DNA from 4 places in the Rhizobium sp. YJ-22 genome. Region 2 is predicted to be linked to each of the others. Evidence: predicted binding sites of a transcription regulator. Region 2 holds the regulator's gene; each other region holds the start of a gene.
The links. Region 2 encodes PhoB, which activates phosphate uptake and scavenging genes when phosphate is short. Its sites were predicted from a motif close to TGTCATNNANCTGTCAT; they were not measured.
Positions count from the first base shown of each region.

Region 1: P7F60_RS19270 (UDP-2,3-diacylglucosamine diphosphatase) is a predicted target of PhoB. The motif match lies at 2,752-2,768, and genes of this name have one in related genera.
Region 3: P7F60_RS19245 (LTA synthase family protein) is a predicted target of PhoB. The motif match lies at 1,832-1,848, and genes of this name have one in related genera.
Region 4: P7F60_RS13505 (DUF2794 domain-containing protein) is a predicted target of PhoB. The motif match lies at 3,585-3,601, and genes of this name have one in related genera.

Region 1 is NZ_JARRIR010000008.1:169,728-177,087, forward strand. It holds gene P7F60_RS19260 (DUF2865 domain-containing protein) at 1-51, opposite strand, end outside; gene P7F60_RS19265 (NADP-dependent malic enzyme) at 276-2,606, opposite strand; gene P7F60_RS19270 (UDP-2,3-diacylglucosamine diphosphatase) at 2,823-3,644, shown strand; gene P7F60_RS19275 (MFS transporter) at 3,820-5,010, shown strand; gene dgcA (N-acetyl-D-Glu racemase DgcA) at 4,980-5,963, opposite strand; gene P7F60_RS19285 (MlaE family lipid ABC transporter permease subunit) at 6,152-7,306, shown strand; gene P7F60_RS19290 (ABC transporter ATP-binding protein) at 7,315-7,360, shown strand, end outside.
Region 2 is NZ_JARRIR010000003.1:399,090-406,449, forward strand. It holds gene polA (DNA polymerase I) at 1-1,446, opposite strand, end outside; gene P7F60_RS09880 (MarR family transcriptional regulator) at 1,841-2,257, shown strand; gene P7F60_RS09885 (M20/M25/M40 family metallo-hydrolase) at 2,399-3,781, shown strand; gene phoB (phosphate regulon transcriptional regulator PhoB) at 4,151-4,834, opposite strand; gene phoU (phosphate signaling complex protein PhoU) at 4,916-5,629, opposite strand; gene pstB (phosphate ABC transporter ATP-binding protein PstB) at 5,662-6,477, opposite strand; gene pstA (phosphate ABC transporter permease PstA) at 6,490-7,360, opposite strand, start outside.
Region 3 is NZ_JARRIR010000008.1:160,287-167,646, reverse strand. It holds gene P7F60_RS19255 (GGDEF domain-containing protein) at 1-725, opposite strand, end outside; gene P7F60_RS19250 (hypothetical protein) at 844-1,668, opposite strand; gene P7F60_RS19245 (LTA synthase family protein) at 1,965-3,806, shown strand; gene P7F60_RS19240 (hypothetical protein) at 3,966-4,940, shown strand; gene P7F60_RS19235 (GFA family protein) at 4,953-5,372, opposite strand; gene P7F60_RS19230 (3-deoxy-7-phosphoheptulonate synthase class II) at 5,538-6,914, opposite strand; gene gor (glutathione-disulfide reductase) at 7,070-7,360, opposite strand, start outside.
Region 4 is NZ_JARRIR010000005.1:76,868-84,227, reverse strand. It holds gene P7F60_RS13520 (ABC transporter permease) at 1-1,623, shown strand, start outside; gene P7F60_RS13515 (Bax inhibitor-1/YccA family protein) at 1,815-2,552, shown strand; gene P7F60_RS13510 (GNAT family N-acetyltransferase) at 2,626-3,174, shown strand; gene P7F60_RS13505 (DUF2794 domain-containing protein) at 3,179-3,559, opposite strand; gene P7F60_RS13500 (thioredoxin family protein) at 3,715-4,464, opposite strand; gene acnA (aconitate hydratase AcnA) at 4,735-7,360, opposite strand, start outside.

The DNA.
Region 1 (7,360 bases), on a different contig from region 2:
GGCAGCCGTGGCGATCAGCAAAGCCGGAAACACCCGTCCCGTCTGGCGCATGGGGACCATCTCCTTACCGAACCGAAAGCAATTCCAGCAAAAGTAGGGAACGCAGTTTTGCGTCCGGAATTGCGCAAAGCAAAGAGTTAGAGTGTTTTCGCTTTTCCAAGAAAAGCGGAAACGCTCCAACGACGAACCGGCGGTCGTGCCGCCGGCGCACATATCATGCGAGACTCGCCGGGATGCGGCAAGGAAGAGCCCCGGGCCGCGTCCCGGTTCTTCGTTCACGCTTGCGTGACGGCCGGCTGCGATGCCTGCACCACCGCGAAGGCCGCCATGTTGACGACACCACGCGAGGTTACCGACGACGACAGGATATGCGCCGGCATCGCCGCGCCGAGCAGAATCGGTCCGACATGCAATGCATCCATCATCGTACGGACGATTCCGAGCGAAATATTGGCAGCATCGAGATTGGGGAAGACAAGCAGATTGGCTTCGCCGGTCAGGGTGCTGTTCGGCATCGCGCGGCGGCGCAGGCTTTCGGTCAGCGCCGAACCGCCCTGCATTTCGCCGTCGACCTCCAGTTCCGGTGCGCGCCGGCGGATCAGCTCCAGCGCCTCGCGCATCTTGTGGGCGCTTTCCGAGTGGCGCGAGCCGAAATTCGAATGCGACAGCAGCGCCGCCTTGGGCGTTATTCCGAAACGGTGGATTTCCTGCGCCGCGAGGATCGTGGTCTCGGCGATCTCGTCGGCTGTCGGATTGTAGTTGACGAAGGTGTCGGTGAAGAAGATCGCGCCGCGCTGCGAAATCAGCAGGCTGAGGCCGGCAAAGGAATGGGCATCCTTGCGCTTGCCGATGATCTGGTTGACGTCGCGCACATGCCGGTCGTAACGGCCTTCGACGCCGCAGATCAGCGCGTCCGCCTCGCCGCGGCGAACCGCCAGCGCGCCGATGACGGTGTTGTTGGTGCGCACGATGGTGCGCGCCGCTTCCGGGTTGATGCCGGCGCGGCCGACCAGCGCGAAATAGTCGTCGACGTAGTCGCGATAGCGTGGATCGTCCTGCGGGTTGACCACCTGGAAATCCGAGTCCGGACGGATGCGCAGGCCGAAACGCTTGAGGCGCGTCTCGATGATCTGCGGACGGCCGATCAGGATCGGCTCGCCGGTCTTTTCCTCGATCAGCACCTGGGCGGCGCGCAGCACGCGCTCGTCTTCGCCCTCGGCGAAGATGACGCGCTTTGAACCGCTGGCGGCATGTTTCGCCATGGTGAAGATCGGCTTCATGATGAAACCGGAGCGGAAGACGAAACGGTTGAGCTGATCGAGATAGGCCTCGTAATCGGCGATCGGCCGCGCAGCGACGCCGCTTTCCTCGGCCGCGCGGGCAACGGCCGGCGCAATGCGCAGGATGAGCCGCGGATCGAAGGGCGAGGGGATCAGATAGTTCGGGCCGAAGGTCGGCGTCTCCTCGGAATAGGCCTTGGCGGCGACTTCCGAAACCTCCTCGCGGGCAAGCGCTGCGATGGCGCGCACGGCGGCCATCTTCATTTCCTCATTGATCGTCCGCGCGCCGCAATCCAGCGCGCCGCGGAAAATATAGGGGAAGCAGAGGACATTGTTGACCTGGTTGGGGAAATCCGAGCGGCCGGTGCAGATCATCGCATCCGGGCGGGCGGTGCGGGCAAGATCCGGCATGATTTCCGGTGTCGGATTGGCGAGCGCCATGATCAGCGGTCGCTCGGCCATGCGTGCCAGCAATTCCGGCTTGAGCACGCCGGCCGCCGACAGGCCGAGGAAGACGTCGGCGCCATCGATGCTTTCGTCGAGGCGGCGCTTGTCGCTGTTCTGGGCATAGACGGATTTCCAGGGATCCATCAGCTCGGTGCGACCTTCATAGACCAGGCCCTCAATGTCGTGGACCCAGATGTTTTCGCGCCGCGCACCCAGCGTCACCAGGAGGTTGAGGCAGGCAAGGGCGGCCGCGCCCGCGCCGGAGGCGACGATCTTGACGTCCTCGATCTTCTTGCCGGCCAGCTCCAATCCGTTGAGGATGGCGGCGGCGACGATGATGGCGGTGCCGTGCTGGTCGTCATGGAAGACCGGGATGTTCATCGTCTCGCGCAGCTGGCGCTCGACCTCGAAACATTCCGGTGCCTTGATGTCCTCGAGATTGATGCCGCCGAAGGTGGGCTCCAGCGCCGAGATGGTGCTGACCATGCGCGCGACGTCGGCGGCGTCGATCTCGATGTCGAACACGTCGATGCCGGCGAACTTCTTGAACAGGACAGCCTTGCCCTCCATGACCGGCTTCGAGGCGAGCGGCCCGATATTGCCGAGGCCGAGAACGGCGGTGCCGTTGGAAATGACGGCGACGAGGTTGGCGCGCGCGGTGTAGTCGGCGGCGGTTTCCGGATTGTCGCGGATGGCGAGGCAGGGGGCGGCAACACCCGGCGAATAGGCGAGCGCCAGGTCGCGCTGGTTGCCGAGCGCCTTGGTCGCATGGATCTCCAGCTTGCCCGGGCGCGGATAGCGGTGGAAGAACAGCGCCTGCTGGTCGAGGTCGCCCGTCACCGGAACCCCGTCATTTCTCGGTTTGCCTGAGGTATCCATGGTTGGCGCACTCCTCTTCTCGATATGGCTGCATGCCGGTGTCATACATCAATGCGCTTGGCAATGAACAGCATGGAATTCCGGCGGAAGCCTCGTTCCCTGTTCACATTTCGCGTCATCGTCCGATACCCGTATCACCAGCGGATGTCATCATGCTGAAACATGAGTCTGTTTCTACAGGAATGGATGAAAGGTGTAGCGGAAGGGGTGGCGATCGTGACGGAACAACAGGATATCAAACGATTCAGGACGCTGTTCCTGTCGGACGTTCATCTGGGTTCGAAGGCGGCCAAGGCGGATTTCCTCCTCGATTTCCTTCGTTACCACGATGCGGACACCATCGTGCTCGTCGGCGACATCATCGATGGCTGGCGGCTGAAACGCAACTGGTATTGGCCGCAATCCTGCAACGACGTGGTGCAGAAGCTGTTGCGCAAGGCGCGCAAGGGCACGCGCATCGTCTACATCCCCGGCAATCACGACGAATTCCTGCGCGATTTTCCCGGCACCCATTTCGGTGGCATCGAGGTCGCCGAGCGCATGATCCATCGTGGCGCCGACGGGCGCCGCTATCTCGTCATCCATGGCGATGAATTCGACGTGGTGGTGCGCAATGCCCGCCTGCTGGCCTATCTCGGCGACTGGGCCTATGATACGGCGATCGCCATCAATGTGGCGCTGGCCGCCGTGCGCCGCTTCTGCGGCCTGCCTTACTGGTCGTTTTCCGCTTGGGCAAAGCTGCAGGTCAAGCATGCGGTGAATTTCATCGGCGAATTCCAGCGGGTGGTCGCCGACGAAGCGCGCCGTCACGAGGCGGACGGCGTCATCTGCGGCCATATCCACCATGCCGTCATCGAAGACATGGACGGCATCCGCTACATGAACACCGGCGACTGGGTTGAAAGCTGCACCGCGATCGCCGAGCATGAGGACGGCACCTTCGAATTGCTGACCTGGCGCGAGATCGTCGGCACCGCCGACGAGCCGCAGCTTCCCACAATCCCGGTGGAAGCGCCGCTGCGCATTCGCGCGGCGTAAGCCCCGGTATCTCCAGAACACATGCATAGCGGCTTCGCGGCCGGAGATGTGAGAAGGGATGGAGATATGAGACGGAATATAGGGAATCCTTGATTTTCAGGGAGCGATTTCTGGCCCTATCCGGCATGCGTGACGCGTGATAGGAGATGCCGGTCTTTCCCAAGCAGGCATCTCCATGAGTCTCGTCAGTCAGGCCCCGGACCGCGGCGCCGCGCCGCGCTGGTTTTCGCAGCGCAGCGCGCTGGTCTGTTCCGCGCCGATGATCGTCAACGGCACGGTTCTTCCCTTCTTCCCGGTCTGGCTCGGCACCCATGCGCTCGGCGATTTCGAAATCGGCGTAATTCTCGCCGTGCCGCTCCTGATGCGCGTCATCTTCGCGCCGCTCCTCACGATGCTGGCCGACAGGCTGGAGGAACGCACCTCGATCCTGCTCTGGTCCGGCCTTCTGTGCCTCGCGACCGCGATTGCGCTGATCTGGTCGAAAAGCTTCTGGCCGATCGTCATCGTCTATGCGCTGCAGGGCGCGTTCCTGTCGCCCTATGTGCCGGTCGTGGAGGCGATGCTGATCACTGGCGTGCGCCGCTGGGGCTATGATTACGGCGCGATCCGCCTCTGGGGGTCGCTCGCCTTCATCTTCGCCACATTGCTCGGTGGTTTCCTGATCGGGCACTACAGCGGCTCCATCGTGCTGCCGCTGATGATCTGCGGCTTCATCGTCATGAGCCTGATGGGATTGGTGGCGCCGAAAATCGGCAATGCGCGGATCGCGAAAACCGTGCGCCGCGCCGGAGGATCGCTGCGCCGTCTCGACCTGCATCTGGTGATGATCGGCTCCTCGGTGGTGCAGGCGAGCCATGCGCTGCTCTATGCTTTCTCGGCCATTTACTGGCGCGAGCTCGGTTATTCCGGCACCTCCATCGGCATCCTCTGGAGCGCCGGGGTCATGGCGGAAGTCATCGCCTTCTATTTCGCCCGCCAGCTCAACCGCAGTTTTGGCGCCTGGACGATGATCCGCTTCGGCGCGACCGTCGCCGTCTGCCGCTGGCTGCTATTTCCGCTCGACATGGGTTATGTCGGCTATCTAACGCTGCAATGCCTGCATGCCTTCACCTTCGCCTTCTGCCATATCGGCATCCAGCGCCGCATCGTCGATGCCGTGCGCGAGGATCAGGAAGCCTCGGCGCAAGGGGCCTATTATTTCTACAACAGCATCTTCATGGCCGCCGCGACGCTCGGCTCCGGCTATATCTACAGCGGCCTTGGCCTGCATGCCTATTACGTCATGTCGCTGGTGGCGCTGACCGGCCTCGGCTGCGTCATCATCGCCTATTACCGTCAGCCCCAGAGCGAGGCTTCCGGCGGATAGACGAGCGATCCTTCGTAATTCAGGCCGGGGTGCCGGTCTTCCGCCAGCAGCAGCGGCCCGTCGAGATCGACGAAATCCGCATCCTGCGCCACGAGCAGGGCAGGCGCCATGGCCAGCGACGATCCGACCATGCAGCCGACCATGATCCGGAAGCCGAGGCGCTTGGCCTCCTGCCGCATCGCCCAGGCCTCGGTCAGCCCGCCGGTCTTGTCGAGCTTGATGTTGATGGCGTCGTAGCGGTCGCGCAAGGCGGCGAGATCGGCGGTCAGATGCACGCTCTCGTCGGCGCAGACCGGAACCGGGCGCTCGATCGTGGCAAGAATCGCATCGCGCCCCGCCGGCAATGGCTGTTCGATGACGGCGATGCGCGCTTGCCTGGCGATGGCGAGGTGGTGGCGGATCGTCTCGTCGCTCCAGCCCTCGTTGGCGTCGAGAATGATCTCGCTTTCGGGAGCGGCGGCCCGCACGGCGCGGATACGGCTTTCGTCGTCGCCAGTGCCGACCTTGACCTTCAAGAGCCGGCGATGGGCGACCTTTCGCGCCTGCTCGGCCATGACCTCCGGCTCGCCGAGCGAAATCGTATAGGCTGTCACCAGCGGCCTCATCGGCGGCAGGCCGAGAACGGCGGCGACGCTGCGCTTGTCAAGCTTCGCCTCCAGATCCCACAGCGCGCAATCGACGGCATTGCGCGCAGCACCCGCCGGCATCGCGCTCTGCAGCCCGATCCGGTCGAGCCCGGCCTCGATGGCAGGCGCGATCTCGGCGATCTGCGCCGCGACGCTGTCGATGCTTTCGCCATAGCGACCGTAGGGCACGCATTCGCCGCGCCCAGTGTCACCGCCATCGCGAATCACGCAGGCGACGACCTGCGCCTGCGTTTTGGAACCTCTTGAAATGGTGAACGTTCCGGCGATCGGAAAGGTATCGATTGTTGTTTCGAGGTGACGTGCCATGGGATTTACGCGTTCCATCGACCAATTTCGTTAACGAATGGCTTTATTTACCCGTGATGCGGTGACACGACTAGGGGCAAGCCGCTAAGAGAGTCGGGACTGCCGACGTTTGCCAGGGAAAATCGTAAACGGGTTTTCCAGGAGGCGAATGGAAGCGAAACGTCCCCTGCCGGAAAGATGTGACTGAGTTGAATTTGGATTCGTCGTCCGCCGCGCGTATCTCCATCGAAGCCCTGCCGTCCGAGGCCGGGCATCGCCTGACGCTGTCCGGCAACTGGACCAATACCGGCATTCCACCGGTGATCGATGATCTGCGCAAGGTCGCCCATGAACGCAACGCCGGCAAACTGACGCTCGATCTCTCCCAGGTCGAACAGATGGACGTCGCCGGCGCCTGGCTGGTGCGCCGTCTGCAAAGCGATGTCGACGAGGCCGGCGGGACGGTGGCGCTGGAAGGCGCCAGCAACCGCATCGCCGATCTCATCGAGGCGCTGCCGGATGCCTTGCCGGAACCGGATGCGTCGGATGGGTCGAAAGGCACGCTGTTTCAGCGGCTGTTTGCGCCGATCGGCGAGCGTACATATCGCATGTGGTCGGACATCCTGTTCGCCATGCACATCCTTGGCTCGGCCGTGCGCGGCGCGCAGTTGAAGCTCGGACGCTCCAGCGGCGTCTCGCCGGCCTCGGTCGTCAATCAGGTCGACCAGATGGGCGTCAAGGCGGTGCCGATCATCCTGCTGATGTCCTTCCTGATCGGCGCGATCATTGCCCAGCAGGGGGCCTTCCAGCTTCGCTATTTCGGCGCGGAAGTCTTCGTCGTCGATCTCGTCGGCATCCTTCAACTGCGCGAAATCGGCGTGCTGCTCACTGCAATCATGATCGCCGGCCGCTCCGGCAGCGCCATCACCGCCGAAATCGGTTCGATGAAGATGCGCGAGGAAATCGACGCGCTGGTGGTCATGGGCCTCAACCCCGTCGGTGTGTTGATCTTCCCGCGTCTGGTCGCGCTGACGGTGGCGTTGCCGCTGCTGACCATCGTTGCCAATTTCGCGGCGCTGGCGGGGGCCGCCCTCGTCGCCTGGGCTTATTCCGGCATCACCTTGGAGGTGTTTCTCACGCGCCTGCATGAATCCGTCGATATTTCCACCGTCCTCGCCGGCCTGATCAAGGCGCCGTTCATGGCGCTGATCATCGGCGTCGTCTCTGCGGTCGAGGGCATGAAGGTCGGCGGCTCCGCGGAATCGCTTGGCCTGCATGTCACCTCGGCGGTGGTCAAGTCGATCTTCGTCGTCATCCTCGTAGACGGGCTGTTTGCCATGTTCTACGCGGCAATCAATTTCTGAGGGTTGCCGTGGCTGACAACGCATCCATCGAACGCGCGGAAAAATCGGGTGAGG
Region 2 (7,360 bases):
CGAGGGGTCTTCGAGCAGGGTCTTGATGCGGGCGAGCGCCGCATCGAGCGGGATCTGGTTTTCCACCAGCCCGCCGCCGAGCAGGTCGCCGGTGCCGCTCTTGTGGGCGAGCGGCACATAGGCCGCGCGGATGCGCCCGCCGGTCGGATCGTCGCTGTTGTCGGCGATCGCCAGCGAGAAGCCGACGATATCGGCCTGCATCGCATCCAGCGAGGTGGTTTCGGTATCGAAGGAAACGAGGCCGGTGTCGCGCGCCGCCGCGATCCACAGATCCAGCGTGGCGAGATCGCGGATGGTCTCGTAGCCGGCATCATCGACCGGGGTCCTGGCGAAGAATTCGGCGCGGGCGGCGGCGAGATCGGCGGGCGTCGTGCCGGCAATGCCGGGGCGGTCGGCGGGCAGGGCATCCGGGGCGGCTTCGGTCGCACCGGTCACGGCATCGCCAAGCACCGTGATGCCTTCGGGCGTGACGGCCTCGCCGACATCCAGATCCGGCCCATGGGCGCTTTCGCCCCATTCGACCTTGACCGAGGCCGGCTCGATAGCCCCGGCATCGCAATCGCAGGCCTCGGCGACGCGCCGCGTCAGCGTGCCGAATTCCATGGCCTTGAGGAAGGCGATCAGCTTCGGGCCGTCCTGCGGCTCGAGCACCAGCGCATCGAGGGGCAGATCCAGCGGCGTGTCGGTGCGCAGCGTCACCAGCGTGCGCGAAAGGCGCGCCAGCTCGGCATTGGCGACGATGCTTTCGCGGCGCTTCTGCTGCTTGATTTCGGAGGCGCGGGCCAGCAGCGTGTCGAGATCGCCGTATTCGGCCAGCAATTGCGCGGCCGTCTTCGGGCCGATGCCGGGAATGCCGGGAATATTGTCGGTGGAATCGCCGGTCAGCGCCTGCAGGTCGATCATCTGCTGCGGCGGCACGCCCCATTTCTCGATGACGTCGGCAATGCCGATCTGCTTGTCCTTCATGCTGTCATACATGTGGACATTGTCGGTGACGAGCTGCATCAGGTCTTTATCGGAAGAGACGATGGTGACGTCGCCGCCAGCCGCTTCCGCCTGGCGGGCATAGGTGGCGATGATGTCGTCGGCCTCGAAACCCTCGACTTCGATGCAGGGCAGGTTGAAGGCGCGGGTGGCGGCGCGGATCAGGCCGAATTGCGGCACCAGATCCTCCGGCGGGGCCGAGCGGTTCGCCTTGTAGGCCTCGTAGAGCGTCTTGCGGAAGGTCTGCGACGAATAGTCGAAGATGACGGCGAGATGGGTGGGCGTGACGCCGACCGAGGTGTCGCGGGCGTTGGTCAACAGCTTCCACAGCATGTTGCAGAAGCCGGAGACCGCGCCGACCGGCAGGCCGTCGGATTTGCGCGTCAGCGCCGGAAGCGCGTGGAAGGCGCGGAATATGAAGCCCGAGCCGTCGATGAGGAAAAGGTGATCGCCGTTTTTCATGGGCTTATGGATAGCGCGGGCTGCGTGCAAGATCCATCGTCGGCGCCCCAGTTTTCTGTGCGGAAGGCGGCTCACCGAAACGTTACCGATTTGTAACGTTCGCGCCGGGCCGTTTCCCTTGAAAAACCACAATCTGACCCCCAAATCCAGATCACCGGCGATTGATCACGCCGAGGCCTGATAGCCGGCTCGTCCCCCGCCGCGTCAGGTCTGGACAAAGGCCTCATCCCCTCTCCGGGCCTTTGTCCCCCCATTCGAGCCGCCATGGCGCACCTCCAGGCCATGGCGGCTTTTCTCTGCCGGAAATTTGAATATCGCGCGATGCATCGTCTTCGATTTATCGATTGTCTCCGGCTGCAAACGGGCTATCAATGTCCCCATGGGATATGAGCGCATGGATTCGGCAGCCTATCTTGCCAGCCAGCTGGCCAAGGGTTTTTCCCGCTCGCTGCACAAGCGCGCGGCGGCACTCGGCTTTTCGCCCGGCCAGTTTCCGGTGCTGATCGAATTATGGGGCGAGGACGGCCTGACCCAGACCCAGCTCCTGCAGCGCGTCGACATCGAGCAGGCGACCATGGCCAATACGCTCTCGCGCATGACCCGCGACGGCCTCGTCGAACGCCGCCAGCACCCCTCTGACAAGCGCGCCCAACTCATCTTCCTCACTGAAAAGGGCAAGAGCCTTCAAACCGAAGCCATCATCGCCGCAAAAGAAGCCGACGACGCCCTGTTCCAGGGTTTTCGGCGTTTCGAGCGCGAGCTGATGCTGGAATACATCCGCTGGGCCATCGAGAACGCCCGGAAATTGTGAGGATTTTCCGCCCTCGAAACTTGGTCTTCTTTGCTCTATCGTCCGCCCACGACTCGCCCAGTGCTTTGTCTTTTCGCATTTCCGAACGGAAAACCGGTCCTCCCTTTTCCTGGAAATGCATTATTGCGAAAGGAAGACGACATGACCGATGTGAACCCGGTGCTCGACCGCGCCGATGCCAATCTCGATGCCAGCCTGACGCGGCTGTTCGACCTGATCCGCATCAAGTCGATCTCCACCGATCCGGCCTACAAAGCCGAATGCCGCAAGGCGGCGGAGTGGCTGGTCGGGGAACTCTCCGCCATCGGTTTTACCGCCTCGGTGCGCGATACGCCCGGCCATCCGATGGTCGTCGCCCATCATGAAGGCGCGAGCGCGGATGCGCCGCATGTGCTGTTCTACGGCCATTACGACGTGCAGCCGGTCGATCCGATCGAGCTTTGGGAAAGCGATCCCTTCGAGCCGTCGCTGAAGGACGAAGAGGGCCGCAAGGTCATCACCGGCCGCGGCACCTCCGACGACAAGGGCCAGCTCCTGACCTTCGTCGAGGCCTGCCGCGCCTACAAGGACGTGCATGGGGCACTGCCCTGCCGCGTCACCATCCTGTTCGAGGGCGAGGAGGAATCCGGTTCGCCGTCGCTGAAACCCTTCCTCGAAGCCAATGCCGAGGAACTGAAGGCCGATTACGCGCTGGTCTGCGACACCGGCATGTGGGACCGCGAGACGCCGGCGATTTCCGCCAGCCTGCGCGGCCTCGTCGGCGAGGAAGTCGTGGTTCTCGCGGCCAAGCGCGACCTGCATTCGGGCATGTACGGGGGCGTCGCCGCCAACCCGATCCGCATCCTCGCAAACATCCTCGCCGGCCTGCATGACGAGACCGGCCGCGTGACGCTGCCCGGCTTCTACGACGGCGTCGCGGAGACCCCCGACGACGTCAAGGCGACCTGGCAGAAGCTTGCCGGCAACGACACCGATTTCCTCGGTGATGTCGGCCTGTCGCTGCCGTCCGGCGAGCGCGGCCGCTCGATCCTCGAACTGATCTGGGCGCGCCCGACCGCCGAGTTCAACGGCATCACCGGCGGCTATACCGGCGAAGGTTTTAAGACTGTGATTGCGGCCAAGGCCTCGGCCAAGGTATCCTTCCGCCTCGTCGGCCAGCAGGATCCGGAGGCGATCCGCGAGGCGTTCCGCGCCTATGTGCGCTCGAAAATCCCCGCCGATTGCAGCGTCGAGTTCCATCCCCATGGCGGCTCGCCGGCCATCCACTTGCCCTACGATTCCGCCGTGCTGGCCAAGGCCAAGGCGGCGCTGTCGAAGGAATGGCCGAAGCCGGCCGTCATCATCGGCATGGGCGGCTCGATCCCGATCGTCGGCGATTTCCAGACCATGCTCGGCATGGATTCGCTGCTGGTCGGCTTCGCCCAGAACGACGACCGCATTCATTCGCCCAACGAGAAATACGACCTGACGTCCTACCACAAGGGCATCCGCTCCTGGGTGCGGATTCTGGACGGGCTGAAGTAAGCATCGTCGCAAGGATTGCCGGCATGGCTTTCGGGCCTGCCGGCAATCCTGCTCCTTTCGGAAAAGTCCTTTAAAAACAAAAAGGCCGGGCAAGCCCGACCTTTCGCTCTCGTTTCGACGCCGTGCCAGTACATCCGTGGTCAGGGCGGAAACGATGATGTCTTCCACGCCGTTCTTCGCTCCAGGGCCCTTGCAAGCCCGCCTCCGAGCGGCTGTGTTAGGAGGATGGGCCTGAAAGGTTAGTTTCGGGTTAACCATCCTTCTCTGTATCCATAAGATGGCGCATTTTGCCGCGATTGCAAGGGTTTTCGCATTTATTGTGGAAAAAGCCCGAAATGCCGCAGAAAACGCTTGGGTTGAGTGGTTGATTCAACTCTCCATCGAATAGCCGGCGCCGCGAACGGTGCGAATCACGTCCTGCATGTTGGAGAAATTCAGCGCCTTGCGCAGGCGTCCGACATGCACGTCGACAGTGCGCTCGTCGACATAGATGTCATGGCCCCAGACGCCGTCGAGCAATTGCGAGCGCGAAAAGACGCGGCCGGGGGACTGCATCAGGAATTCCAGCAGGCGGAATTCGGTCGGACCAAGGCGCACTTCGCGGCTCTTGCGATGGACGCGGTGCGTTTCGCGGTCGAGTTCGATATCGCCGCAGCGCAGCACCGAGGAGAGCACTTCGGGCCGGGCGCGGCGCAGCATGGCTTTTACACGGGCGATCAGCTCGGGCGTGGAGAAGGGCTTGACGACGTAATCGTCGGCGCCGGTGGAAAGGCCGCGCACGCGTTCGCTTTCCTCGCCGCGCGCGGTCAGCATGATGATCGGCAGGCGCTCGGTCTCGGGGCGCATGCGCAGGCGGCGGCACAATTCGATGCCGGAAACGCCGGGCAGCATCCAGTCGAGGATGAGGAGATCGGGCGTGCGCTCCTGCAGGCGGATTTCGGCCTCGTCGCCGCGCAGGATGGTGTCGACCTCGAAGCCCTCGGCTTCGAGATTGTAGCGCAGCAGGATGCTGAGGGCTTCTTCGTCTTCGACGACGGCAATCTTGGGTAACATCGTTCGTCCGGCTTCTTTGCTGGATCAGGGGCAGGAACCGGCCGGGGCCGGCTCCTGCGTCCAGGACAAAAGGGGAGGCGCTTATTCGGTGACAGCGCCGACCGTGTTGGCGGTGTCGTCCTTCGGGCGCTCGCCCTCGGGCTGGGCGCCGGTCGTCATGTAATAGATGGTTTCGGCGATGTTGGTGGCGTGGTCGCCGATGCGCTCGATGTTCTTGGCGCAGAACAAGAGATGCGTGCAGCTGGTGATGTTGCGCGGGTCTTCCATCATGTAGGTCAGGAGCTCGCGGAACAGCGAGGTATACATCGCGTCGATTTCCTCGTCGCGCTCGCGGATCGACTGGGCCTTCTCGGCCGAGCGGTTGACATAGACGTCGAGCACTTCCTTGAGCTGCATCAGCGCCAGCTCGGAAAAATGTTCGAGGCCGCGCGCCAGCTTGCGGGTGACGCCCGAGCCCTGCACGGCGATGACCCGCTTGGCAGTGTTCTTGCCGAGATCGCCGACGCGTTCGAGATCGGCGGCGATGCGGATGGACCCCATGATTTCACGCAGGTCGCCGGCCATCGGCTGGCGGCGGGCGATCATGACGATGGCCTTGTCGCCGATCTCACGCTCGGCAGCGTCGAGGATGGCGTCCTCGGAGATGACCCGCTGGGCCAGCGCCGAGTCGGAATGCACCAGCGCGCGCACCGCGTCGCTGACCATCTGCTCGGCAAGGCCGCCCATTTCGGAGATGCGCCGCGCCAAAAACTTCAGTTCGGAGTCGTAGGCGGAATGGATATGGTTCGATGCCATGGAAATATCCTTTGAAAACCTTTGCGCGGCGATCAGCCGAAGCGGCCCATGATGTAATCCTGGGTGCGCTGGTCGTCAGGATTGGTGAACATCTTGTCGGTGTCGTTCTCTTCGACCAGATGGCCGAGATGGAACATCGCGGTGCGCTGCGAGACGCGGGCGGCCTGCTGCATCGAGTGGGTGACGATGACGATGGTGTAGTTGGCGCGCAGCTCGTGGATCAGCTCCTCGACCTTTGCCGTGGCGATCGGGTCGAGGGCCGAGCAGGGCTCGTCCATCAGGATGACCTCGGGGCTGACGGCGATGGCGCGGGCGATGCAGAGACGCTGCTGCTGGCCGCCGGAAAGGCCGGTGCCGCCTTCATGCAGGCGGTCCTTGACCTCGTTCCACAGGCCCGCGCGCTGCAGGCTCGCCTCGACGATCTGGTCGAAATCCGCCTTGGAGCGGGCGAGGCCGTGGATCTTCGGGCCGTAGGCGATGTTTTCGTAGATCGACTTCGGGAAAGGGTTCGGCTTCTGGAACACCATGCCGACGCGGGCGCGAAGCTCGACGACGTCGATGGAGGCGTCGTAGATATCGTCGCCGTCAAGGGCAATGCGGCCGGTGACCTTGCAGCCCTCGATCGTGTCGTTCATGCGGTTGAGCGAACGCAGGAAGGTGGACTTGCCGCAGCCCGAAGGGCCGATCAGCGCCGTCACCGTGTTTTCGCGCACGTCGAGATTGACGTCGTAAAGGGCGCGCTTGTCGCCGTAGTAGACGGAGACGTCCTTGCCGACCATTTTCAGGGGAACGATGTTCATCGGCTTTTCCAATACCTTCTCGACTGCGACTTCAGACAACATATTCATGGCGGTGGCTCCTTACCAGCGGCGCTCGAAGCGGCGGCGCAAGAGAATGGCGCCGAGATTCATGACGATGAGGAACAAGAGAAGCACGATGATCGCTCCCGAGGTACGTTCCACGAAGGCGCGCTCGGCCTCGTTCGCCCACATGTAGATCTGCACGGGCAGCGCCGTCGACGGCTCCATCGGCGAGCCGGGAATGTCGGCGACGAAGGCGACCATGCCGATGAGCAGTAGCGGCGCGGTTTCGCCGAGCGCATGCGCCAGGCCGATGATGGTGCCCGTGAGGATGCCGGGCATGGCGAGCGGCAGCACATGGTGGAACACCATCTGCATCTTCGAGGCGCCGAGGCCGAGGGCTGCGGCGCGGATCGACGGCGGCACGGCGCGAAGAGCGGCGCGTGTGGCGATGATGATCGTCGGCAGCGTCATCAGCGTCAGCACCAGGCCGCCGACCAGCGGCGCCGAACGCGGCAGGCCGGCGAAGTTGATGAAGACGGCAAGGCCGAGCAGGCCGTAGACGATGGAGGGAACGGCCGCGAGATTGTTGATGTTGACCTCGATCAGGTCCGTCAACCGGTTCTTCGGCGCGAATTCCTCCAGATAGATGGAAGCGGCGACGCCGATGGGCAGGGCCAGCACCAGCACGATCAGCATCAGGTAGAGCGAGCCGACGAGGGCGACGCCGAGGCCTGCGGCTTCGGGGCGCGAGGAATTGCCCGACGTGAACAGGCCGGTGTTGAACTGCTTGGCCATGGCGCCGGAGGCGGAGAGCTGCTGCATCCAGCCGATCTGGCGGTCGGAGACCTTGCGGTTGGATTCCGGCACGGTCAGGTCGACCTGGCCCTTGTTGGCGGAGTCGATCTGGGCGTCGGCGAGGAAGCTGACG
Region 3 (7,360 bases), on a different contig from region 2:
AGGCCGCCGATGCCGAGCCGTTCGCTCATCGTCGCCAGCATCTTGTCCGAGATCGGCTTGACGCTGACCATGAGCGTCGGCTGCTCGAAGCCGGCGGGGATAAACAGCGAGCGCGGCAGCACCGCCTGGACGACGACGATGCTGAGACGGCCATCGACCATGCGCATGTCGGCGGCATGGATGAAGGGCAATTCCGGTGACAGCTTGTCGGGATCGGGCGCCGGCCTGCGGACGACGAAACCGCCATCGCTTTTCTTCAGCGCCGCCCAGTATTTCTGCGTCGCCTCGTAAACGAGGTCGTCGATCCAGAACAGCAGCGCGTCGGCCTTGTCGGGAGAGACCTCCTCGCCGCGATTGACGGCAACGACCGCCTGCTTGCCCGACGGCGCGAAAACCGTCCACGAAAAGCCGAATTCCGACCACAGGCGAGTGCGAAGCTGGCGCTCGACGAAATAATGGCTGAACTCGGACGAACGGATTTGCGCGACCGTCGCATCCCAGATTGAGACCGCCGCCTGGTATTTGACGATCTCGTCGATCAGGTGCTGGAACTCCTGCTGCACGAGCTTGCGCTCCGTCGCCTGGCCGAACTTGTTGGCTTGCTCGACCGAGGCATCGAGCACAAGGAAAACGCTGGCCGCGAAGACGACGACCAGCAGCGCGCAGGCGGTGTGTATGCCATGCACCATCCAGTTGGAGGTTTTTGCAAAGAGTCGCGCCGTCATCGCCGTCATTGTTTCCTCGTGGACTGGAACGCCCAAGTGTATTGGTGTGGACGCTAGCACAAGGGCCGAAAGAGACGCTTAAACGGCTTGGTAACGAAAGGCTTAATCGGGGCCGGTTTCAAGCCGGAGCATAACGGACATAGGCGAAGGAACCGCCATCCGCCGACCAGTTTGGGACATTGATCGTGCCCTGCCCGCCGAAAAGCGACATTAGCGTGCGCGGGTTGGAGCCATCCATGCCCATGATTCGCAGATGGACATCGAGGTCGCGCGGATGATCGACGATATCGGGCGCATAGGCGAGATAGAGCACCCTGTCGCCGGCAGGCGACGGATGCGGAAACCAGTTGCCATGGGGTTCGTCTGTCACCCGCTCCAGTCCGCTGCCATCCGGGTGAATGCGCCAGATCTGCATCAGGCCGCTGCGGCTGGAGTTGAAGTAAATCCATTGACCGTCCGGTGAATAATCGGGACCGTCGTTGCGCCCCTCGCCGAAGGTCAACCGGGTTTCCTCGCCGCCCTCGACGGCGATGGTGTAGATGTCGAAGACATCGCCACGAATGCCGCAATAGCAGACATGCGCGCCATCCGGTGACCAGCCGTGCCAGTAGGACGGCAGCTTCTGCGTCAAAAGGCGCGGCGTTCCACCCTCGATCGGCAGGATATAGATGGCAGACTTGCCGAATTCCGTCTTGTCGGTGATCGCCAGCCAGCGCCCGTCCGGCGAGACGCCGTGGTCGTTGTTGCAGCGCTCGGCGAAACCGGTGTCCACCGGTACAGGCGCGCCACCGTCCAGCGGCAGGCGATAGAGGCGGCCTTCACCATTGATCAGGAGATGGCGGCCATCCGGCGCGAAATTCGGCGCTTCCATCAGACTGGCCGTCTGCCAAACGACCCTGTTCCGCCCCGTTGCGATATCGTAGATCTCGACTGAACTGCGCATGGCTCCTCCCTCCTCCCGTCGTTTTCCTTAGCGTAGACGCGGCCGCCGGCGCCAGTTTTCCCGCAAAATAAACTCGACGACCGTTTTCCATCTGGAAAAGACCGCGCGGACTGTTGAACGTTAACGGTTCATCTAGCGTTCAGGACGGACGTGTGACAGTACGGTGAAGGTTTTATGACGTTTATGTTGCGGATTGCGTGGAGGTAGGGTTGGTCGAGTTCAGGTCAAAGGCGACGGATAGGGTTACGTTCATCGACCGGTCCTTCCCTATCTCGTCTGCGGATGGCGCGGGTCGACTGGCGGCGCTTGCCCTCCCTGTCGCCAAGGCCGTCATCATCGCCCTGTTGCTGACGATTGCGGTGGAATGGGTGGCGCGTGGCGCCACGACCGATGTCGGCAATTTCCTGCTCTCGGCCTCGCGTCCCGGCAAGACCACCGTGGCGCTGCTGGCGCTTTCCATCCTGTGTCTCGATGCGCTGCTTGGCCGCCGATACCAGTCGCTGCTCATCATTGTGCCGCTGACGCTCATTCCGGCCTTCGTGTCGAACCAGAAGCAGCTTTTTCTCTCCGATCCGCTCTATCCAACCGATTTCCTGTTTGCGCGCCAGATCGTGGAACTGCTGCCGGTGATGGTCAGCCAGCGGCCGTGGACGGCGGTGGCGCTGTTCGTCGGGGTCGTCGCGGGCGTGGTTGCCATCGTCTATCTGTTGACCCATGCCTGGAAACGGTTTCCGGCCATCGCGTGGCGCCGCCGCTGGATCACTGTGGCGATGACGCTGCCGATCCTGGTCGGCTTCGGCTCCATGATGGATTATTCGCAATTTTCCTGGCTGCGCGACCGGCTGCAAGTCATCCCGATGATGTATGACCAGAAGGAAAACTATCGTCACAATGGCTTCCTTCTCGCCTTCGCCTTCAACCTGCCGATGGCCAATGTCGCCGCACCTGCCGGTTATGGCGGCGATGCGATGGCGAAGATCCCGGCCGCCGACATTCCCTTCGCCGCCGGCGGCGGCGACCATCCTGACGTCATCGTGCTGATGAGCGAATCGCTTTGGGATCCGACCCGGATGAACAATGTGAATTTCTCGGCGGATCCCATGCCGGTGATGCGTGAGAATGCGTCGGGCAATTCCTTCTCGCCGGAATTCGGCGGCATGACCGCCAATGTCGAATTCGAAGCGTTGACCGGATTCTCGAATGCCTTCCTGCCCTATGGCAGCATTCCTTATCAGCAATATGTGCGCCGTCCACTGCCGTCGCTGGCGACCTTTTTCCGCGCCGAAGGTTATGCCGCGCGCGCCATCCATCCCTATCAGAGTTGGTTCTGGAACCGAGGCGAGGTCTACAAGGCCTTCGGTTTCGAGGATTTTCTTTCAGAGGAAAACCTGCCGGCCCTCGACAAGCGCGGTTTCTTCGCCTCCGACGATGCGCTGTTCAAGGAGATCATGCGTGAAGCCGATGGCATGGATCGTCCGTTCTTCTTCTTCTCGGTGACGCTGCAGGGCCATGGACCCTATGAGCCGAACCGCTATGTCCGCAACACCATCGACGTGAAAGGAAACCTGGCCGAAGACGAGCGCCAGACGCTGGCAACCTATGCGCAGGGCGTCAAGGAAGCCGACGACAGCCTGAAAATGCTGATGGATTGGGCAGAGAAGCGCGAACGCGAAACCATCATCGTCGTCTTCGGCGACCATCTGCCGCCGCTCGGCAAGGCTTATGTCAGCTCCGGCTACATGGGCGCGCAGGTCGCGACCCGCAAGGCGCCGCTGGATGTGATGAAGCGCGAACACGAAACGCCGCTGATGATCTGGTCCAGCCGTAGCGGCAAGCAGGATGTCGGCACGATCAGCCCGGCCTTCATCTCGCGCCATGTGGTCAGCCTCGCCGGCTTCAAGCATCCTTATTACACCGAGTTTCTCGGCGAGGTGGAAAAGAAGTATCCCGTCGTCGATCGTTACATGCTGGTTTCGCGCGACGGCGAAGCCAAGGCGGACTGGTCGATGAAGGGCCAGACGATCGACCCGCTGATCCGCGATTATCGTTATATCCAGCACGACATGATGTTCGGCAAGGAATACAGCGTCGATCGCATGTTTCCAAGTCACGCCTGGATCGCGCAACCGGCAAGCTGAGACAGCGCACGAAAACATACCGGCTGCGGTTCCGCAGGGAACAGACTTCCGAGATCACATCGACGAAAGTCGCAATGTGTAGAGATTCTTTATTTGCAATCGCAAAGGAAGCCTCTACAGCATTCGTTATCCCATCGTCGATATCCGACCCGGAAGACCATGTTTCACACGCAGGATCAAAATGGCCGGCGCGCGCTGGAGACGCCCCTCCTGACTTTGGAGGATATCGCCTCAAGCCCTCGCTTTCTGGAAATCGAAGTGCGCATCGCGCGCCATCTCGTCAGCATCCACGAAAAATCGCCACGGCTGGCGCGGCTGAAAGCTTCGCATCAAAAGTGGTTCCTGACGCAGATGCTTTTCGCGCTGCAGCTTGAGCGGGATGAAAGCGAAGCGCAGTCCGGCCTAACTCCCAGCCGGCTTTACGAGGCGGTGGCAAGATACGGCATCGCCAGCCGCAACACGGCTGCCAGCCTGCTCTCCGAAATGCAGGTCTATCGCTTCCTGCGCAAGATTCCAAATCTGCAGGATCGGCGCATGCATGTCTACGAGACAACCGAAATCGCCGATACGGCGATGCTGAGCTGGTTCAACGGCCATATGGCCTGTCTCGACGAACTCGACGGCGGCAATCGGCTGGCGCTCAGCGAAAGCACACCGCAGCTCTTCGCGATGTCGCAGCCGCGCGCGGCCCGCGCTCTGATGGACGATCCCAGTTGGCGGGAACTGCCCGAAACGATCGGTTCGTTCATCTGGTCGGAATCCGGCGGCATGATCCTGCATGAGCTGGTCAGCCGACTGACTGTCGAATGTTTCGAGGCCGAGCGCGTCTATATCGGCGAAGTCGGCATCGCCGAGCTTGCGCGCAAATATACGATCTCGGTGACCAACCTGAAGCGCATGTTCAATCCGACCGAGGATAACGGCCATGCGGGCTGGGAAAAGCCGCGCCGCAAAGGGCGGTTGTGGTTTTCCCGCGGTTTTATGGACGATTATTTCGCCTGGCAGGCGACAAAGTTCGCCGCTCTCGACGAAGCGGTGCATTGGGCCGCCGAACGACTGGATGCGTCGGGGAAGCTTGGAAGCGGCGTCACGCCGGTAGCGGATTGCAATCCGCGCATGGCGACATCCGCCTGAGGCGGATATCGCTCAGGCCGGGGCGACCGACAGCCCCGGCGAACCCTTCTGATATTGCGGCGCGCCGTCCTCGATATCGTAGAATTGCGCCCTGCCCTCGCAGAAGATGTGGCGGCCGATCTTGCCTTCCAGAGGCGTATCGAAGGAGCCCGCGAGGATCGAGATCCATGCGCCGTCATTCTCCTGCCAGAACATAGCCGAGCCGCAGGTGGCGCAGAAGCCACGCCGGGCGAAGTTGCTGGCCGCATACCACGTCATCGCTTCCTCGCCTTCGATCGTGAGGTCGGTTCGCTTCACGTTGGTGGCCGCGTAGAACAGGCCGGTCTGCTTGCGGCATTGCGCGCAATGACAGGCGACGATTTCCCTGAGGGCGCCATGCGCGCGAAAACGCACCGCGCCACACAGGCAGGAGCCGTCGTGGATTTCACCCATGTCTTTTCCCCTTTATAGATTGTTGCAAACGGCACTGTGCCGTCGCCAACCGTCAGATCAATTTCATTCCATTGAAGAAAAGCATCAATGCCGTTGAATGGGAACGGCCATAAAAAAACCGGGCCGCGAGGGCCCGGTTTCGATCTTTTCCGAAGGCGGGACGGATCAGGCGCTGGCGACCGCCAGCTTCTTCTCGTCCATGGCGCCCTTCATGCGCTCGGCCAGCAGGAAGGCCAGTTCGAGCGCTTGGTCGGCGTTGAGGCGCGGGTCGCAATGGGTGTGGTAGCGATCCTGCAGATCCTCGGCCGAAACGGCGCGGGCGCCGCCGGTGCATTCGGTGACGTCCTTGCCGGTCATCTCGACATGGATGCCGCCCGGATGCGAGCCTTCGGCGCGGTGGATCTGGAAGAAGCTCTCGACTTCCGACAGGACACGCTCGAACGGACGGGTCTTGTAGTTGTTGAGCGTGATCGTATTGCCGTGCATCGGGTCGCAGGACCAGACCACCTTGCGGCCCTCGCGCTCGACGGCACGGATGAGGCGCGGCAGGTGCTCTGCGACCTTGTCGTAGCCGAAACGGCAGATCAGCGTCAGGCGGCCGGCATCGTTGCCCGGATTGAGGATGTCGATCAGTTCCAGCAGGCCGTCGGCGGTCAGCGACGGGCCGCACTTCAGGCCGAGCGGATTGCGGATGCCGCGGCAGTATTCGATATGGGCATGGTCGGGCTGCCGGGTACGGTCGCCGATCCAGATCATGTGGCCGGAGGTCGCATACCAGTCGCCCGAGGTCGAATCGACGCGAGTCAGCGCCTGCTCGTAGCCGAGCAGCAGCGCCTCATGGCTGGTGAAGAAATCGGTCTCGCGCAGGCTCGGATTGTTGTCCGAGGAGATGCCAATGGCCTTCATGAAGTCCATGGTCTCGGTGATGCGCGCCGCCAGCTTGCGGTAACGCTCGCCCTGCGGGCTGTCCTTGACGAAGCCGAGCATCCACTGATGCACGTTTTCGAGGTTGGCATAGCCGCCCATGGCGAAGGCGCGCAGCAGGTTGAGCGTCGCGGCCGACTGGCGATAAGCTTCGATCTGGCGCTCGGGGCGCGGAATGCGGGCTTCCTCGGTGAATTCGATGCCGTTGATGATGTCGCCGCGATAGCTCGGCAGCGAGAGATCACCATGCTTCTCGATGTTGGAGGAGCGCGGCTTGGCGAACTGGCCGGCGATGCGACCGACCTTGACGACCGGCTGCTGGGCGCCGAAGGTCAGGACGACGGCCATCTGCAGGAAGGCGCGGAAGAAGTCGCGAATGTTGTCGGCGCCATGCTCGGCAAAGCTTTCGGCGCAATCGCCGCCCTGCAGCAGGAAACCGCGGCCTTCGGCGACATTAGCGAGCGCCTTGGTCAGGCGGCGGGCTTCGCCGGCGAACACGAGCGGCGGATAGGTGGCGAGCTGATCTTCGGCTGCATGCAGCGCTGCCTGGTCGGGATAATCCGGCACCTGCTGGATGGGTTTTTGCCGCCAGCTGTTCGGGGTCCAATTCTGTGCCATGTTACTCACCTGCTCTTACGGATACTTCTATGAAGAGATCCTTGCCCGTCCATGATTTGGATGCGGGCTTATAAACCTTTCATTAGCGCTTGCATAGCCGCAACCGCCATCGAATCGGATGCCGCCTTCGGCTGCTTTCCCGCTGGTTTCAGCGATCACACACGCTCGCCGTTGACGATGCGATAGCTCGGATTGTACATCGTCACCAGCTCTTCCGCGGCCGTCGGATGCACGGCCATGGTGTGGTCGAAATCCGCCTTGGTGCAGCCGGCCTTGAGGGTAATGCCGAGAAGCTGGGCCATTTCCCCGGCGTCGTGGCCGAGGATATGGGCGCCGATCACCTTGCGGTCGGCGGCATTGACGATCAGCTTCATCAGCATCTTTTCCTGCCGGCCCGACAGCGTCGCTTTCATCGGCCGGAATTCGGCGCGATAGACCTCGATCTC
Region 4 (7,360 bases), on a different contig from region 2:
GTGGTCGCCGCCATCTATCTTTTCCAGATCCTGCTGATCGCCGGCATCGGCATTTTGATCGGCCTCGTCCTCGGGGCGGTGGCGCCGATGGTTGCGGCACCCTTCCTTGCCGCCGTGCTGCCGGTTCCGGCGGAGCCGGCGCTCTATCCGGCCGCGCTGGCGCTGGCCGCCGTCTTCGGCCTGCTGACGACGCTCGCCTTCGCCATCCTGCCGCTCGGCCATGCCCGGGAAGTGCCCGCCACCGCCCTGTTCCGTGAGCAAGGTTTCGAGCGGGCGGGGTTGCCCTCCTGGCCCTATCTGGCGGCGGCGGGCACCATCCTTGCGCTTCTCTGCGTGTTGGTGGTCGCCACCGCCTTCGACCGTTTCATCGCCGCGATCTTTCTGGTCTCTGTCGCTGGGGCTTTCATCCTGTTGCGGCTAGTGGCGGCCGGGATTGCGGCGCTGGCGAAACGCAGCCCGCAGGTGCATTCGCCGGCGCTGCGACTGGCCATCGGCAATATCCATCGCCCCGGCGCGCTGACGCCCTCGGTGGTGCTGTCGCTCGGCCTCGGCCTTGCGCTCTTGGTGACGCTGGCGTTGATCGACGGCAACCTGCGGCAGGCGCTCACCCGCAACCTGCCGGAACGCGCCCCGAATTTCTTCTTCGTCGATATCCAGGGCAGCGAGGTCGACGGCTTCCGAAAACTCGTCTCGACCGAATTGCCGAACAGCAAACTCACCGAGGTGCCGATGCTGCGCGGACGCATCCTCGCCTTTAACGGCCAGGACGTGAGCAAGATGGAGGTGCCGCCGAATGCCCGCTGGGTGCTGCGCGGCGATCGCGGCATCACCTATGCCGAGACCCTGCCGGAAGGCTCGCTGGTGACGCAGGGGGAATGGTGGCCGGCAAACTATAGCGGCGAGCCGCTCGTCTCCTTTTCGGCGCAGGAGGCCGGCGACCTTGGCCTCAAGCTCGGCGATACCGTCACGGTCAATGTGCTCGGCCGCAGCATCACCGCGAAAATCGCCAATCTCAGGCAGGTGCAGTGGGAATCACTGTCGATCAATTTCGTCATGGTGTTTTCGCCCAACACGTTTGCCGGCGCGCCGCATGCCTGGCTGGCGACACTCACCGATGCCGGCGCCACGGCAGCCGAAGAGGCGACGCTTTTGCGCAAGGTCACCAACACCTATCCGACGATCACCAGCGTGCGCGTCAAGGATGCGCTGGATATCGTCAGCGGCCTTGTCGGGCAGCTGGCGGTGGCGATCCGGGCGGCGGCCTCGGTGGCGCTGGTCGCCTCGGTGCTGGTGCTGGCCGGTGCGCTTGCCGCCGGAAACCGCGCCCGCACCCATGACGCCGTGGTGCTGAAGACGCTGGGGGCGACGCGCGGGTTGCTGATTCGCGCCTTCTCCTACGAATACCTGTTGCTGGGGCTGGCGACCGCCGTCTTCGCGCTCGCCGCCGGTGGCGTTTCCGCCTGGTTCGTGGTGACGCGGGTGATGAAATTACCTTCCGCCTTCCTCGGCGATGTCGCGATCGGAACGGTCGTCGTGGCGCTGGTGATGACGGTCGGTATCGGCCTCATCGGCACATGGCGGGTGTTGGGGCAGAAGGCGGCGCCGGTCCTGCGCGAGTTGTAGGACGGTTTGCGGTTAATCACGCGGCTTTTGGCCGCGTGCGCCGGCCTCACCGTTCGATTCGCGGCATACGGGCCTTGTAAGCGCCGTGTTCTCGCATCATATTTACGCTACGCATGCTGGAAGCTCCGCAGCGGCGCCCGGACCCGATGTCCGCGACCCCGTGACTTCATCGGAGCTTGAAAGAGGAAAGAATGGCTGATCTTCGAAACTACCAGAACCGGACGGGTTATGCGGGCGCGCAATCCGGTCAGTTGATTGACCAGGGCCTGCGCACCTACATGCTGAAGGTTTACAACCTGATGGCGCTGGGACTGGCGATCACCGGTCTGGCGGCTTACGGCACCTATGCGCTGGCGGTCAGCAATCCGGCCTTCGCGCAGCTTCTGTTCGCCTCGCCGCTGCGCTGGGTGATCATGCTGGCTCCGGTCGGCCTGGTGTTCTTCCTGAGCTATCGCATTCATCAGATGTCGGTCTCGGCCGCGCAGACGACCTTCTGGATCTACGCCGCGCTGATGGGCCTGTCGCTGTCGTCGATCTTCATCGTCTTCACCGGCCAGAGCATCGTGCAGACCTTCTTCGTGACCGCCGCCGCCTTCGGCGGACTGTCGCTGTTCGGCTACACGACCAAGCGTGACCTGTCGGCCTTCGGCTCGTTCCTGATCATGGGTCTGTTCGGCCTGATCATCGCCGCGCTCGTCAACCTGTTCCTGCAGTCTTCCGCGCTCCAGTTCGCCATCTCGGCGATCGGCGTGCTGGTCTTCGCCGGCCTCACCGCCTACGACACGCAGAAGATCAAGGAAATGTATTTCGAGAACGACGACGTCGCCGTCATGGGCCGCAAGGCGATCATGGGCGCGCTGCAGCTCTATCTCGACTTCATCAACCTGTTCATGTTCCTTATCCAGTTGTTCGGCAACCGCAACAACTAAGGAATGGGCAGACGGAATGGAAAGGCGACCTTCGGGTCGCCTTTTTTGTGTTCGCCTCTTCGGAAGAGTCTTCATGCGTTTTCGCCTGCGCCCGGCAACGCCTGCCGATCTCGACGCCATCACGGCGATCTACGCCCATGCCGTCGTGAACGGCGTCGCCAGCTACGAGATCGAACCGCCGTCGCGCGACGAGATGGCCGCGCGGTTCGAGGCGATCACCGGGCGCGGCTATCCCTATCTGGTCGCCGAGGAAGAGGGCGCGGTTCTCGGCTATGCCTATGCCGGCCCGTTCCGCACCCGACCGGCCTATCGCTGGCTGGTGGAGGATTCGATCTATCTCGGCCGCCACGCGCAGGGGCGCGGCATCGGCAAGGCTCTGCTCGTCGCGCTGCTGGCGCGATGCACGGAACTCGGCTTCCGGCAGATGCTGGCGGTGATCGGCGGCGGCCATCCGGCCTCGGTGGCGCTGCATGCGGCCTGCGGTTTTTCCGATGCCGGGCGCATTGCCGGCGCCGGCTTCAAGCAGGGGAGGTGGCTGGATACGGTGCTGATGCAGAAGAGCCTCGGCGAGGGCATCGAGACCTTGCCGGATCCCGGGCGTTATCCGGGCACGCTGACCTGACGGCTCAGGTGTCGATCAGCTTCAACACCTTGTCGAAGACCTTCAATACCTGCTGCAGTTCATGGCCGCGTTTCAGCACCATGCCGTTGACATTGACGACGCTGAAGGCGCCCTGCTTGTTGGCGAGCTTGGGGTTCTTCTCGATGCGGAACAGCGGCATTTCGCCGGAGCGCTTGAAGATCGAGAACACCGCCTTGTCCTTGAGGTGATCGATGGCATAGTCGCGCCATTCGCCTTCGCCGACCATGCGGCCATAGATGCGCAGGATGGCATCCAACTCGCGGCGGTGGAAGGTGACGGGGGCGGGATCGCGACTTTGCCGGTATTCTCGCAGATCGACAACGACATCGGCGTTTCGGTGCGACACATCCGGCTGATCGTTCATAGGCACTCCTCGAATCCTGTTGATGACAACAGAGTTGTGACAGTGTGCCCCAGCGGGATAAAAATGCAAGCGACGGTGTGTCGCTGCCGTGGCATGTCGGGGACAGATGTGAGGCGGCTTTACCGAAAAGCCAAACGAAAACAGCAAATGCGGGGTCAACCGCCGTTCGGGGCGGCGGTCAGCACCGCGGCGCCGCGGATGGCGGCGGGATCGCCCTTGGGCGAGGTTGCCTGCAGCAGCACGGCGCAGCCCTGCTTGCGCTGCGTGCCGACGACGCTGGCCGGCAGCACCAGCTTCAGCGGCTTGCCGTCCCACATGCCGACCGTCTGCACGTCGCTGACGGTGTTCCAATAGGTGATCTTGCGGCCGGCATTCTCGCCCTTGTCCATCTGGATCACCTGCTCCCTGTTGAAATAGGCGATGACGACATTGGCCTTGCCGTTGCCCGGCCCGACGTTGATTTCCAGCTCGTCGCCGCGCATGGCGGCATCGACGTCGACGTTCAGCCCCTTGCCGTCGGCGCGCAGCGCCTCCAGCTTGGCATTGATGCCGTGGAGATCGGCGCCGCTGATGTGGTCCTGGCCGTTCAGCACCGCCTGCGGCGTATAGACATTGGTGCGGCCCATGGTGCGGGCATAGCCGTATTGCCGCTCGGTGTTCTCCTTGGAACTCAGCGTATCCTTCCAGCCGAGATAATCCCAGTAGTCGACGTGGTAGGAGAGGGCGATGACGTCGCCCTGGCGGATCAGCGTTTCCAGCTTTGCATCGGCCGGCGGGCAGGAGGCGCAGCCTTGCGAGGTGAACAGCTCGACGACGCCCTTCGGCTTTGCCGCCTGTTCGGCCGATAGCGGCGAGGCTGCCGCGACCCCGATCGCCAGAACCGTCGTGAAACGCCACACCGGCATCGTCTGCACCTTTCCACAGGACCTTGCGCCGGCCCCGTCCGTCACGAAAAAACGCCTGCCGACCGGCAGCCGAACACCCCATACTATCCTTGAAGTCCCGTCTCTACACCCTCCCATCTTCAACGAAAAGTCACGATGGGGTGAAGCCGGATCCGCGCTCACGAGCGCATTTCCGGACGGAAAACCGGTTTCCGCTTTTCCTGGAAACGCTCAAGAAAAAGCCGCCGGGAGAGGCTCCCGGCGGCTTCGAAGAGCAGGTCTCAGACCGGCTCAGGCGGCCAGATCGCGCAGAACGGTCTGGAGAATGCCGCCATTGTTCATGTAGGTCACCTCGTCCAGCGTATCGATGCGGCAGAGGATGTTGATCTCCTTCACCGTGCCGTCCGCATAAGCGATCTTGGCGACCTTCCATTCACGTGGACGTACGTTGGCGAGGCCCTCGATCGAGACGACTTCGTCGCCCTTGAGGCCGAGGCTGGCCCAGGTCGTGCCCTCTTCGAAGACGAAGGGCACGACGCCCATGCCGACCAGGTTCGAGCGGTGGATACGCTCGAAGGACTGGGCGATGACCGCCTTGACGCCGAGCAGGTTGGTGCCCTTGGCCGCCCAGTCGCGCGAGGAGCCGTTGCCGTATTCGACGCCGGCGAAGATGACAAGCGGAACGCCCTCGGCCTTGTACATCATGGCCGCGTCGTAGATCGACATCTCTTCCTTGGACGGATAGTGGATGGTGTAGCCACCTTCCTTACCGTTCGGGCCGAGCATGTGGTTGCGGATGCGGATATTGGCGAAGGTGCCGCGCATCATCACTTCATGATTGCCGCGGCGCGTGCCGTACTGGTTGAAGTCGGCGACGCCGACGCCATGGTCGATGAGATAGGCGCCGGCCGGCGAAGCGGCCTTGATCGAACCGGCCGGGGAAATATGGTCGGTGGTGATCTTGTCGCCGAACAGGCCAAGGATGCGCGCACCCTTGATGTCGGAAATGCCCGAGCCGGTCTTGCCCATGCCAACGAAGTAGGGCGGGTTCTGCACATAGGTCGACTGGTCGTCCCAGGCATAGGTCTGGCCGGCCGGAACCTGAACCGCCTGCCAGTTGACATCGCCCTTGAACACGTCGGCATACTTGCTCTCATAGAGCGCGCGCGTGACGTATTTCTGGATGAATTCCTGGATCTCGTGCGAGGTCGGCCAGATGTCCTTGAGGTAGACCGGGTTGCCGTCCCGGTCTTCGCCGATCGGCTCCTTGGTCAGATCCTTCTGGACCGTGCCGGCCAGCGCGTAAGCGACGACCAGCGGCGGGGAGGCGAGGTAGTTCGCCTGGACGTCCGGCGAGATGCGGCCTTCGAAGTTGCGGTTGCCGGAGAGGACGCCGGCGGTGATCAAGCCCTTGTCGTTGATCGTCTTCGAGATCGGAGCCGGCAGCGGGCCGGAATTGCCGATGCAGGTCGTGCAGCCGAAGCCGACGAGGTTGAAGCCGAGTGCGTCGAGATCGGCCTGCAGGCCGGACTTGGAAAGATATTCGCCGACGACCTGCGATCCCGGGGCCAGCGAGGTTTTCACCCACGGCTTGGACTTCAGGCCCTTGGCAACCGCATTGCGGGCGAGAAGGCCGGCGGCGATCAGCACGCTCGGGTTCGAGGTGTTGGTGCAGGATGTGATGGCGGCGATCGCCACGTCGCCATGGCCGAGATCGAAGTCTTCGCCTTCGACGGCATAGCGGTTGGTGAGCTGGCCGGGCTTCTTGTAGTCGCCTTCCAGCGCAGCCGCAAAATTCGGCGCGATGGTTTCCAGCGGCAGGCGTCCCTCGGGGCGCTTCGGGCCGGCCATGGAGGGCACGACGTCGCCGAGATCGAGTTCCAGCGTGTCGGTGAAGACGAGGTCGGAACCGTCGCCGTCACGCCACATCCCTTGAGCCTTCGAATAAGCTTCGACCAGCGCGATGCGGTCGGTCTTGCGGCCGGACATGGTGAGATAGTTGATCGTTTCGCCATCGACCGGGAAGAAGCCGCAGGTGGCGCCGTATTCCGGGCCCATGTTGCCGATGGTGGCGCGGTCGGCGAGCGGCATGTTGTCCATGCCCGGGCCGAAGAATTCGACGAACTTGGAGACGACGCCCTTCTTGCGCAGCATCTGCACGACGGTCAGCACGAGGTCGGTGGCGGTGACGCCTTCCTTGAGCTTGCCGGTCAGCTTGAAGCCGATGACCTCGGGCAGCAGCATGGAAACCGGCTGGCCGAGCATGGCGGCTTCCGCCTCGATACCGCCGACACCCCAGCCGAGAACGCCGAGGCCGTTGATCATCGTGGTATGCGAATCGGTGCCGACGCAGGTGTCGGGATAGGCGATGGTCTCGCCGTCCTCGTCCTTGGTCCAGACGGTCTGGCCGAGATATTCGAGGTTGACCTGGTGACAGATGCCCGTGCCCGGGGGAACCACGCGGAAATTCTTGAACGCCTGCTGGCCCCACTTCAGGAAGCGGTAGCGCTCGCCGTTGCGCTGGTATTCCAGCTCGACGTTGCGGGCGAAGGCGGAAGCGGTGCCGAACTCGTCGACGATGACCGAATGGTCGATGACGAGATCGACCGGCACCAGCGGGTTGATCTTTTCCGGATCGCCGCCGAGCGAGACCATCGCGTCGCGCATGGCGGCGAGATCGACGACCGCCGGCACGCCGGTGAAGTCCTGCATCAGGACACGCGCTGGGCGATAGGCGATCTCGGCCTCTTCCAGGCCCTTGTTCTCAAGCCACTTGGCGACGGCGAGAATGTCGTTTTTGGTGACCGAGCGGCCGTCCTCGTTGCGCAGCAGGTTTTCCAGCAGCACCTTCATCGAGAAGGGCAGCCTGGAAACACCCGGCAAACCGTTGGCTTCGGCCTTCGGCAGGCTGAAATAG